DNA from 3 places in the Mesorhizobium sp. NZP2298 genome. Region 1 is predicted to be linked to each of the others. Evidence: predicted binding sites of a transcription regulator. Region 1 holds the regulator's gene; each other region holds the start of a gene.
The links. The regulator PhoB, encoded in region 1, activates phosphate uptake and scavenging genes when phosphate is short. The targets are predictions, from matches to a motif close to TGTCATNNANCTGTCAT.

Region 1 (3,273 bases):
CGCTACCGCGACGACTTCATCGCCATCCTTTTGTCGCACGGCATCGGCATGGGCCTGGTGCTGAAGGGCGAGCTGTTCACCGGCACCCATTCGTCGGGTGGCGAGTTCGGCCACATGATCCATCGGCCAGGCGGCGCACTCTGCCGCTGCGGGCGGCGCGGCTGCGTCGAGGCCTATGCCGGCAACTACGCCATCTGGCGCAATGCCAGGCAGCTTGGCGAGGACACCGAACCGGTCGCCGACGTCAGCGACACGCAGATGCGGGCACTGGCGACGACGGCACGGGAACGGGCCGGGCCCGAGCGCGAAGCCTATCGCAAGGCCGGCGAAGCACTGGGTTATGGCCTCGGCAGCCTGTTCGCGCTGATCGATCCCGCACCCGTGGCCATGGTCGGCGTCAGCGCCGCCGCCTTCGACCTGATCGAGCCGGCATTGCGCGAGGCGATTGCTCAGACCGCCGGCGGCCAGCACTCGAAATCGATTTCGTTCGACACCGAACCGAACGAACTCCCCCTGATCCGCGAGGGCTGCGCCATGCGCGCACTGACCTTCGTCGATCAGGAGATCTTCGCGCCGGGCGCGCAGGCAAGAGGGAGTGCTGGAAAGAGCGTTGCCTGAAACCCGCGCGGAACGCCCTGGACTTCCGGAAAGGCACGGCCGGGCGCCGTGACTGCGCGTCTCAACCGCTTGACTGAGCGTCCCAAACCATTGACGGCTTCGGCAATCGCGACATCCATGCCGTGTGATCGGAGCGACGCCGACGCAGGAGACAGTGGAAAGTCGCCGCGTGGACTTCCGTTGTCGCGGCATCATCTTTGCTGGTTTTCGCGGGCGTATTGATGTTTGCCGTTATTATCTTTCGCACTCGCGCCGGCTGAGCGCTCCTTTAATCCTCGCGGATCGCGTAGCCTGCCCCACGGATGGTGCGGATGACGTCGGGCATGCGGCCATTGTTGACCGCCTTGCGCAGGCGGCCGACATGCACGTCCACGGTGCGTTCGTCGATATAAATCGTCTCACCCCAGACATTGTCGAGCAACTGGCTGCGCGAGAACACGCGGCCGGGATGGCGCATCATGAATTCCAGAAGGCGGAATTCGGTCGGCCCGAGCCGGATCTCGCTCTTCTTGCGGTAGACCCGATGCGATTCACGGTCGAGCACGATGTCGCCGACCTTGAGCACGCTGGACAGCACTTCGGGCTTGGCGCGGCGCAGCAGCGCCTTGACGCGCGCCATGAATTCCGGCGTCGAGAACGGCTTGACCAGATAATCGTCGGCACCGGTCGAAAGGCCACGCACGCGGTCGCTCTCCTCGCCGCGCGCCGTCAGCATGATGATCGGCAGCCGTTCGGTCTCGGGCCGCATTCTTAGCCGGCGACAGAGTTCGATACCGGACACCGCCGGCACCATCCAGTCGAGCACCAGAAGATCGGGCACGTTTTCCTGCAGCCGGATTTCGGCTTCATCGCCGCGGGTTACCACCTCGACCTGATAGCCTTCCGATTCCAGATTGTAGCGGAGGAGCACGCCGAGCGGCTCCTCGTCCTCCACCACCATGATGCGTGGTGCGATCATTGACTGGTCACCTCTAAAGCAATCCCGGGAAAAATATGTAACGGTTTTCCATCCTGAATTGCGTGAAACAAAGAGATAGAGCGGTTCGGCGTTTCCGCGAAACGATGAACCGCTCCAACGCTCAAGCCGCCGGCGCCGACATCGCCGTCTCGTCCTGTTTGGGGCGGTTGGCGGGCAGTTGCGTGCCGGTCAGGACATAGTACGCGTTCTCGGCGATGTTGGTCACATGGTCGCCGATGCGTTCGAGATTCTTGGCGCAGAACAACAGATGCGTGCAAGCGGTGATGTTGCGCGGATCCTCCATCATGTAGGTCAGCAGCTCGCGGAACACCGAGGTGTATTTGACGTCGATGCGTTCGTCGTCGGCGCGCAGCTTCGCAAGCGCGGCGGCATCGCGCGCCGCATACTCCTCGATCACGCCCTGCACCTGGATCAGCACCAGCTGCGCCATGGCGTCGATGGAATGCGACAGGTCGCGCGGCGTTGCGGTGAGACCGACGGTGCCGACGCGCTTGGCGATGTTCTTGGCAAGGTCGCCAATGCGTTCGAGGTCGCCAGCCATGCGGATCGACCCGACGACATGGCGCAGATCGTCTGCCATCGGCTGGCGCTTGGCGATCAGCGTGATGGCGCGATCGTCGAGTTCGCGCTGGCGCGCATCCATGATGGCGTCGTCGGAGACCACGCGCTGTGCCAGCGCGTTGTCGGAATTCAGCAGCGCCTTGGTGGCGCCGCCGACCATCGAGCCGGCGAGATCGCCCATGTCGCTGATCAGCCTGCTGATCTGTCCGAGATCCTCGTCGAAGGCTGCGACTGTGTGTTCGGCCATGATCCTGGTCCTCGTAATGCGTGCGATCAGCCGAAGCGGCCGGTGATGTAGTCTTGCGTGCGCTTCTCGCGAGGCGACGTGAAGATCTTCTCGGTGCGGTCGAACTCGACCAGTTCGCCCAGATACATGAAGGCGGTCTGCTTCGAGACGCGCGCCGCCTGCTGCATGTTGTGGGTGACGATGACGATCGTGTAGTCGGCCTGCAGCTCGTCGATCAGTTCCTCGATCTTGGCGGTCGACAGCGGATCGAGCGCGGAGGCCGGCTCATCGAGCAGGATGACCTCCGGCTTCACCGCCACCGTGCGGGCGATGCACAGCCGCTGCTGCTGGCCGCCCGACAGGCTGAGGCCGCTGGCATTGAGCTTGTCCTTGACCTCGGTCCACAAAGCGGCGCGCTTCAGCGCCTGCTCGACACGACCGTCCATCTCGGCCTTGCTGATCTTCTCATAGAGCCTGACGCCGAAGGCGATGTTCTCGTAGATCGACATCGGGAAGGGCGTCGGCTTCTGGAACACCATGCCGATCTTGGTGCGCAGCAGGTTGAGGTCCTGCGAGCGGTCGAGAATGTTCTGGCCGTCGAGCAGCACCTGGCCCTCGGCGGTCTGCTTGGGGTAGAGCTCGTAGATGCGGTTGAAGACGCGCAGCAGCGTCGACTTTCCGCAGCCGGAAGGGCCGATGAAGGCGGTGACGCTGCGCTCAGGCAGCGACAGCGTGATATCCTTCAGCGCCTTCGATTGGCCGTAGTAGAAGTTGAGGTTCTTGACCTCGATCTTGGCCTTGGCCGCCGCCTCGGCGGCGATCGTCATGTCTGGAGACAACATCTGGCTCATTTGTCCTCTCTGCGTCCGGTCAGGCTGCGCGCGAAGAT
Region 2 (3,273 bases), 360 kb from region 1:
TTGGCGCCGGCGCGGTGGTTTCCAAGGATGTCGCGCCCTACACCATCGTCGCCGGCGTGCCGGCAAAACCGATCCGCGAGCGCTTCGACCGCCGCACCGCCGAACGCTACCAGGCGCTTGCCTGGTGGGACTGGGACCACGCCAGGCTGCGCGCGTCGCTCGACGATTTCCGCGAGCTGTCGGCCGAAGCGTTCCTGGAGAAATACGAGGGGTAGGTGAATCCCTCACATCATCGTCATCGGGGAGCCTGTTCACATCCTTGACACAGGACTCGGACAGGACGCCATTTCCCCCAAGGAGATCGCCATGCCCGATACCGTCAGACCCTCGCTCGCCGGATTCTTTGCCGGCTCCAATCCGACCCCGCCTGCGCATCTTGGCACCCGCTACGACACGTCGGGCAATTTCCTGACCGAGCCTGGCAACACCGTCGTCAGCCACCTGGTCGGAGGTTCGCCATCCGAGGCCGTGGTGCTTGCCGTGCGTGATAAGATGCTGGCGATGGCCGACGCCGACCGGCTCGCGTTCACGCCCGTCTCCAGCCTGCACATGACCCTGTTCCAGGGCATCATCGAATATCGCCGCCGCCTGCCCTACTGGCCGCAGGACGTGCCACTCGACACCAGCATCGACGCAATGACTCGCCTTTATCTGGAACGCCTGAAGGGTTTCGAGGGCTTCGGCCCGTTCAACATCAAGGTGGTCGAGGTCGTGCCGACCGGCCTCACCGTGGCCGGCGCGACGGACGAGGACGTGCGCATCATGCGTCAATGGCGTGATGCGCTGGCGGTGCCGTTCGGCTACCGGCACCCCGATCACGACACGTACGTCTTCCACATCACCTTCGCCTACCAGATCCAGCGTCTCGCCAACGACAGGGCAGCGGCATGGCAGGCGCTGTTCGACGATTGCCTGGCGCTTTTCGCAAGGCAGGCTCCGATAATCGAGATCAAGGCGCCCGCCTTCTGCGCTTTCCGCGACATGAAGCATTTCGAGGAATTGCTGGTGCTCGGCTGATTGTCCGCAAGTCGCCGGTCGCCAAGCCTGTGTAGCGTAACAAAACTGACATGCTGGCGACACGGCAGGTTCATGTGGCTGCGTTAGGCGAATGCCTGACGATCAATATGGACCGGACTGGAACCAGCCCATGTCAGCAAGCTCTGCCACGCTCGAAATCCGCGGTGTCAGCCGACGATTTGGCAAGAACACCGCCGTCAGCGACGTCAACATCTCGATCCCGCAGGGTCAGATGGTCGGCGTCATCGGCCGTTCGGGCGCTGGCAAATCGACCCTTCTCCGCATGATCAACCGTCTCGTCGACCCCAGCCAGGGGTCGATTTTTTTTGACGGCACCGAGGTCTCCCAGCTGCGCGGCTCGCCGCTGCGGCGCTGGCAGCGCGACTGCGCCATGATCTTCCAGCAGTTCAACCTCGTGCCGCGCCTCGATGTGCTGACCAACGTGCTGCTTGGCCGGCTGAACCATCGTTCGACGATCATGAACCTGCTCGGCGTCTTCTCTAGGGAGGAACGCGCCGAGGCGATAGTCGCGCTCGAGCGTCTCGACATCGCTCGCACGGCGCTGCAGCCGGCCGGCACCCTCTCTGGCGGCCAGCAGCAACGCGTGGCAATCGCCCGAGCCATGATGCAGCAGCCGAAGGTGATCCTTGCCGACGAGCCGATTGCCTCGCTCGATCCGCTCAACGCCAAGGTGGTGATGGACTCGCTGCAGGACATCAATCTGCGTGAAGGCATCACCGTCGTGACCAACCTCCATACGCTGGACACCGCCCGTACCTATTGCAGCCGCATCATCGGCATGGCCGCCGGCAAGGTCGTGTTCGACGGCTCGCCCGAAGACCTAACGCGCGACGCCGTGCGGACCGTCTACGGAGCGAACGGCGACGGTGCCGAGATATCCGAGACTCTCACCTCGACCAGCATCCCGATGCAACTCAAGCCGAAGATCACCGTATCCGCCGGACCGCTCGAACCCGCGTTTCCGGGATACTGAGAGCAGGCGGGATCGCCAGCCCGCGTCAAGGGCATCAACCGACATCTTCACGCAGCCGGCGCAACGCCGGGATCAACAGGAGAGACGCCAGATGTTTAGAAAAATTCTTTTCGGTGCCGTTTCCGTCATGGCCATGGCGATCGGCGCAGCCCAGGCACAGGACATCAAGGAATTCCGCATCGGCATTCTGGGCGGCGAGAACGAAGCCGACCGTCTGCGCAACTACCAGTGCTTCGCCGATCACATCAAGGAAGTCCTCGGCGTGGAGAAGGTTTCGCTGTTTCCTGCCGCCGACTATGACGGCGTTATCCAGGGCCTGCTCGGCGGCACGCTCGACTACGCCGAACTCGGCGCTTCCGGCTACGCCAAGATTTATCTTGAGAACAAGGACGCGGTTCAGCCGATCCTGACCACGGTCCAGACCGACGGTTCCATGGGCTACCACTCGGTCATGGTTGCCCGCGCGGATTCCGGCATCAAGACGCTTGCCGACATGAAGGGCAAGAAGCTCGGTTTCGCCGATCCGGATTCGACATCGGGTTATCTGATCCCAGTGACGGCGCTGCCCAAAGACATCGGCATGGATGTCAAGAGCTATTTCGCCTCGACCGGCTTCGGCGGCGGCCATGAGCAGCTTGTGCTTGAAGTGTTGAAGGGCACCTTCGACGCTGGCACCACCTGGGCCTCGGGCGTCGGTGACTTCAAGGACGGCTACAGCTCGGGTAACCTGCGCAAGATGGTCGAGAAGGGTGTCCTCAAGATGGATGACCTCGTGGAATTGTGGCAGTCGCCGCTGATCCCGAACGGTCCGCTGGTCGTGCGCACGGCGCTCGATGCCGGCGTCAAGCAGAAGATCACCGATTTCGTGACCAATCTGCCGCAATCCGATCCGGCGTGCTTCTCGGCTGTCGAAGGCGGTGATTTCAAGGGTTTTGCGCCGGTCACTCCGGAATTCTATCAGGCGATCATCGACGCTCGCAAGGCGAAGATCGGCTCGTAAACCGAACGTCACGACGCCGCCGGGGCTGTGCCTGCGGCGGCGTCGCCGCATCAAGAGACTGGAAAACCATCGATGAGCGCGACCGACGTCCAGCGTGCGCCAGCGCTTTCGCCGGGGGGAGCCCTGGTTGAACAACACTGGCGTGACCTCGCCGCACGTCGGCGCCTCTACACTGCTGGAGGATTGCTTTTCCTGCTTATCGCACTCTCCGGCTCGCTCTGGTTTGCCAACGAAACCAATGCCGGGAAGTTCTTCGATCGCC
Region 3 (3,273 bases), 1.6 Mb from region 1:
CGGCCGCGCCGACCACCCGCAGGCCGATATCGTCAAGAAGCAGATGTCGGGCGGCTCGACGCTGATCTGCCTCGATGTGAAGGGCGGCAAGCAGGCTGCCTTCGCCCTGCAGAATGCACTCGACATCGTGCTGATCTCGAACAACCTTGGCGACGCCAAGAGCCTGATCACCCATCCGGCGACGACGACGCACAAGAATTTGAGCGACGAGGCCCGCGCCGAACTCGGCATCGGGCCTGGTACGCTGAGATTGTCGGCCGGCCTGGAAGACACCGACGACCTTCTGGAAGACATCGCACAGGCGTTGAAAGCCGCCAAATAGCAGGCCGTCCAGGCAGCGTCGCCTGCGGCGGGTTCAAGCGCGCGACGGTGCCTCTTCAAGTTCGGCGGCCTTGGTGCCGATGGTCATCGCATTGCCGCGCCAGTCGACGGCGCCACCGAGCCAGCCGCGTGCCCACATCGCCGGCAGGATCAGGTCACGCATCACGATCGCCGCGACCATGCGCGGCGACAGGTACCAGCCCTTGGACCAGGCCAGTGCACATTCCGGGAGGTAGAAGGCCGCCAGCACGGCGACGGCAGTCAGCGGCAAGCTGAAGCCGACGCCTGCCGCCGCAACCAGCGCAAGCAGCAGCGGCACCACCGCGCCAGTCAGGATTTCGGGCGCGAAGAACAGCGGGAAGGTGACGCGGCGCAGGCGCGCCCAGCGGGCCTGGCGCGACCAGATCTCGCCAAGCGTGCGCCGGCCAAGCGGCTGTTCGAAGGGCGAAGCGACGAGATTGACGCGCAGGCCGAGCCCATTGACCAGCTTGGTCGCGGCGGCGTCCTCGGCGATTTCAGCTGCCAGCGCGCGGATGCCGCCATTGGCATCCAGCAGCGGCTTGTTCCAAAGCATGCTCTTGCCCTGGGCAAAGCCAAGGCCGAGCGCCTCACCAGCATACTGCCAGCGGGCCTGCAGGGTGTTGAGGAAGGCGCATTCGACCTCGGCCCAGAAGCCCTCCGGCCGCGAGCCGATCGGCGTCGAGCAGACAAGGCCCGTGTTTGACCGCCATGCCGCCATCAGATGCTGGATGTAATCCCTGGGCATCAGTACGTTGGAGTCGGCCAGCACGACCCAGTTATGCCGCGCTGCTTCCCAGCCCTTGACGCAATTGTTGAGCTTGGGATTGGCGCTGACGCGATCGTCACCGATCAACAGCCGGGCCGGCACCTTGGGGAAACGGGCGATGGCTTGTCTGATCAACCCGACCACCGGATCATCGGCATGGGCAACGCAGAAGATCAACTCATAGCGCGGCCAGTCGAGCGAGAAGGCGCGTTCCAGAGTCTCGTGCGTGAACGGCTCGACGCCACGCGACGGCACGACAATCGACACCGGCTGCGATTTGCCGGCTGGCGGCGAGATCGTGGTGCGCCGTTTCAGCCGCGAAGCGGCCAGCGCGATGCTGGCAGCGTTTGAAAGGATAAGAGCAGTTGAAAGCAAGGCGGCTATGAAAGTGAGTTCCATCGAGGTCTGGGCACTCCAGAAGAGACGGCCCGCGGTGTGGCCGCTTTCAACAGTTCGACAGAGCGCCGAGTCGCTCGGTTCGCGCACACCACCATTGTCATGTGTCACTTAAATGACATTCTTTGCCGGCACCTGCCTTTCGAGGACGAGCGCGACAAGACGCGCACGTTGACCTCCTCGCCTGGAGGGCCGAAAGTTTTGTTTGTTTGAGCATGATCTTTGGACAAACGGAAACCGTTTGGCCGAGAAAACCGGTTCCCACTTTTCGGGATCATGCTCGACATCGTTTTGGAGCCGCTTATGTACCGCGCCGTCACGCGCAATATCGAAGTGCAGGTCAGGCCGTTCTATCTCGAGGACCGTTCGGATCCTTCCGAGAACCGCTATGTCTGGGGCTACCAGGTAACGATCGACAATCAGTCGGACGAATTCGTGCAGCTTCTGTCCCGCTATTGGCACATCACCGACGGCGCCGGCCGGGTCGAGGAAGTGCGCGGCCCCGGCGTTGTCGGCGACCAGCCCGAACTCAATCCCGGCGACAGCTATCAATACACGTCGGGCTGCCCGCTCTCGACGCCGTCAGGGATCATGGTCGGGCGCTATACGATGCGCAACAAGCGCGGCGAGACATTTGACATCGCCATCCCTGCCTTTTCGCTGGATCTGCCGGGCACGAGACGGACGGTGAATTAGCATCTTTCTCCCCGTTCCACGGGGAGAAAGACTGACTCACTGTGCCGCGAATTCCGCCGGGTCGAAGTCATATTGCTTCGAGCAGAATTCGCAGGCGACGTGGATGCCGCCATCCTCGGTCGAGTCCTTGATCTCCTGCGCGGAGAAGCCCTCGAGGATGCCGCGGATCTTGTCCCTGGAGCATGAGCACTGGTCGGCGACGGGGACGCCGCCGAAGACGCGCACGCCATGCTCATGGAACAGGCGATAGAGCAGCCGTTCGGCGCCGATCGTCGGATCGATCAGTTCTGTCGGTTCGATGGTGCCGAGCAGCGCCAGCAATTCCTGCCAGGAATTGTCGGCCGGATCGTGGATCTCGTCGCGCGGATCGCCATCGCCGCCGGGCAGGTCCGGAACGCGCATGCGCTCGGGGGACTGCGGCAGGAACTGCGCCAGGATACCACCGGCACGCCACTGTTCGCGCGCGCCACCAGGGCCAGGCGTCAAAAGCTTGGCCACAGAGAGCCTGATATCCGTCGGAATCTGTTCCGACTGGCGGAAGTAGGTGCGCGCCGCGTCCTCCAGCGTCTCGCCGTCGAGTTGCACGATGCCCTGATAACGCTGCGTGTGGGCACCCTGGTCGATGGTCAGCGCCAGCACGCCGCTGCCGAGCAGCGTCTGCTGGGACGTCTCGCCTGCCGCGACGAGGGCCTCGAGCCTATCGGCATCGAAGCGCGCATAGGCGCGCAGCGCCGAAGGCGTTGTGAAATCCGCCACCAGCATGTCGACCGGCCCGTCGGTGCGGGTCTGCAGGATGAACTTGCCCTCGAATTTGAGCGAGGTGCCGAGCAGCACCGTCAGCACGCAGGCTTCCGCCAGCAGGCGGGCGACCGGCTCGGGATAGTCGTGGCGGCTGAGGATGGCGTCGAGCATCGGCCCGAGCTGGACCGTGCGACCGCGCACGTCGAGCGGACCGACCTCGAAAGGCACGACATGGTCGTCGCCGGCATAGCCGAACTCGCCGAGTTTGGGGTGATGTTCAGTCACTTGATGCGTTTCCAACATGACAAAGCTCCAGGGCGCGGCCATGCCGC

Region 2: the regulator PhoB is predicted to act here: its motif matches at 1,053-1,069, upstream of phnC (phosphonate ABC transporter ATP-binding protein).
Region 3: the regulator PhoB is predicted to act here: its motif matches at 1,609-1,625, upstream of EB231_RS34170 (ceramide glucosyltransferase).

Annotation. Positions count from the first base shown of each region.
Region 1 is NZ_CP033365.1:1,516,053-1,519,325, reverse strand. Features, by position in the region: gene EB231_RS07375 (ROK family protein) at 1-618, shown strand, start outside; gene phoB (phosphate regulon transcriptional regulator PhoB) at 887-1,576, opposite strand; gene phoU (phosphate signaling complex protein PhoU) at 1,698-2,405, opposite strand; gene pstB (phosphate ABC transporter ATP-binding protein PstB) at 2,432-3,235, opposite strand; gene pstA (phosphate ABC transporter permease PstA) at 3,232-3,273, opposite strand, start outside.
Region 2 is NZ_CP033365.1:1,878,428-1,881,700, reverse strand. Features, by position in the region: gene EB231_RS09120 (DapH/DapD/GlmU-related protein) at 1-215, shown strand, start outside; gene EB231_RS09115 (DUF1868 domain-containing protein) at 307-1,017, shown strand; gene phnC (phosphonate ABC transporter ATP-binding protein) at 1,148-2,011, shown strand; gene phnD (phosphonate ABC transporter substrate-binding protein) at 2,103-3,011, shown strand; gene phnE (phosphonate ABC transporter, permease protein PhnE) at 3,084-3,273, shown strand, end outside.
Region 3 is NZ_CP033365.1:7,208,418-7,211,690, forward strand. Features, by position in the region: gene EB231_RS34165 (O-succinylhomoserine sulfhydrylase) at 1-322, shown strand, start outside; gene EB231_RS34170 (ceramide glucosyltransferase) at 356-1,507, opposite strand; gene apaG (Co2+/Mg2+ efflux protein ApaG) at 1,808-2,200, shown strand; gene EB231_RS34180 (Hsp33 family molecular chaperone) at 2,237-3,268, opposite strand.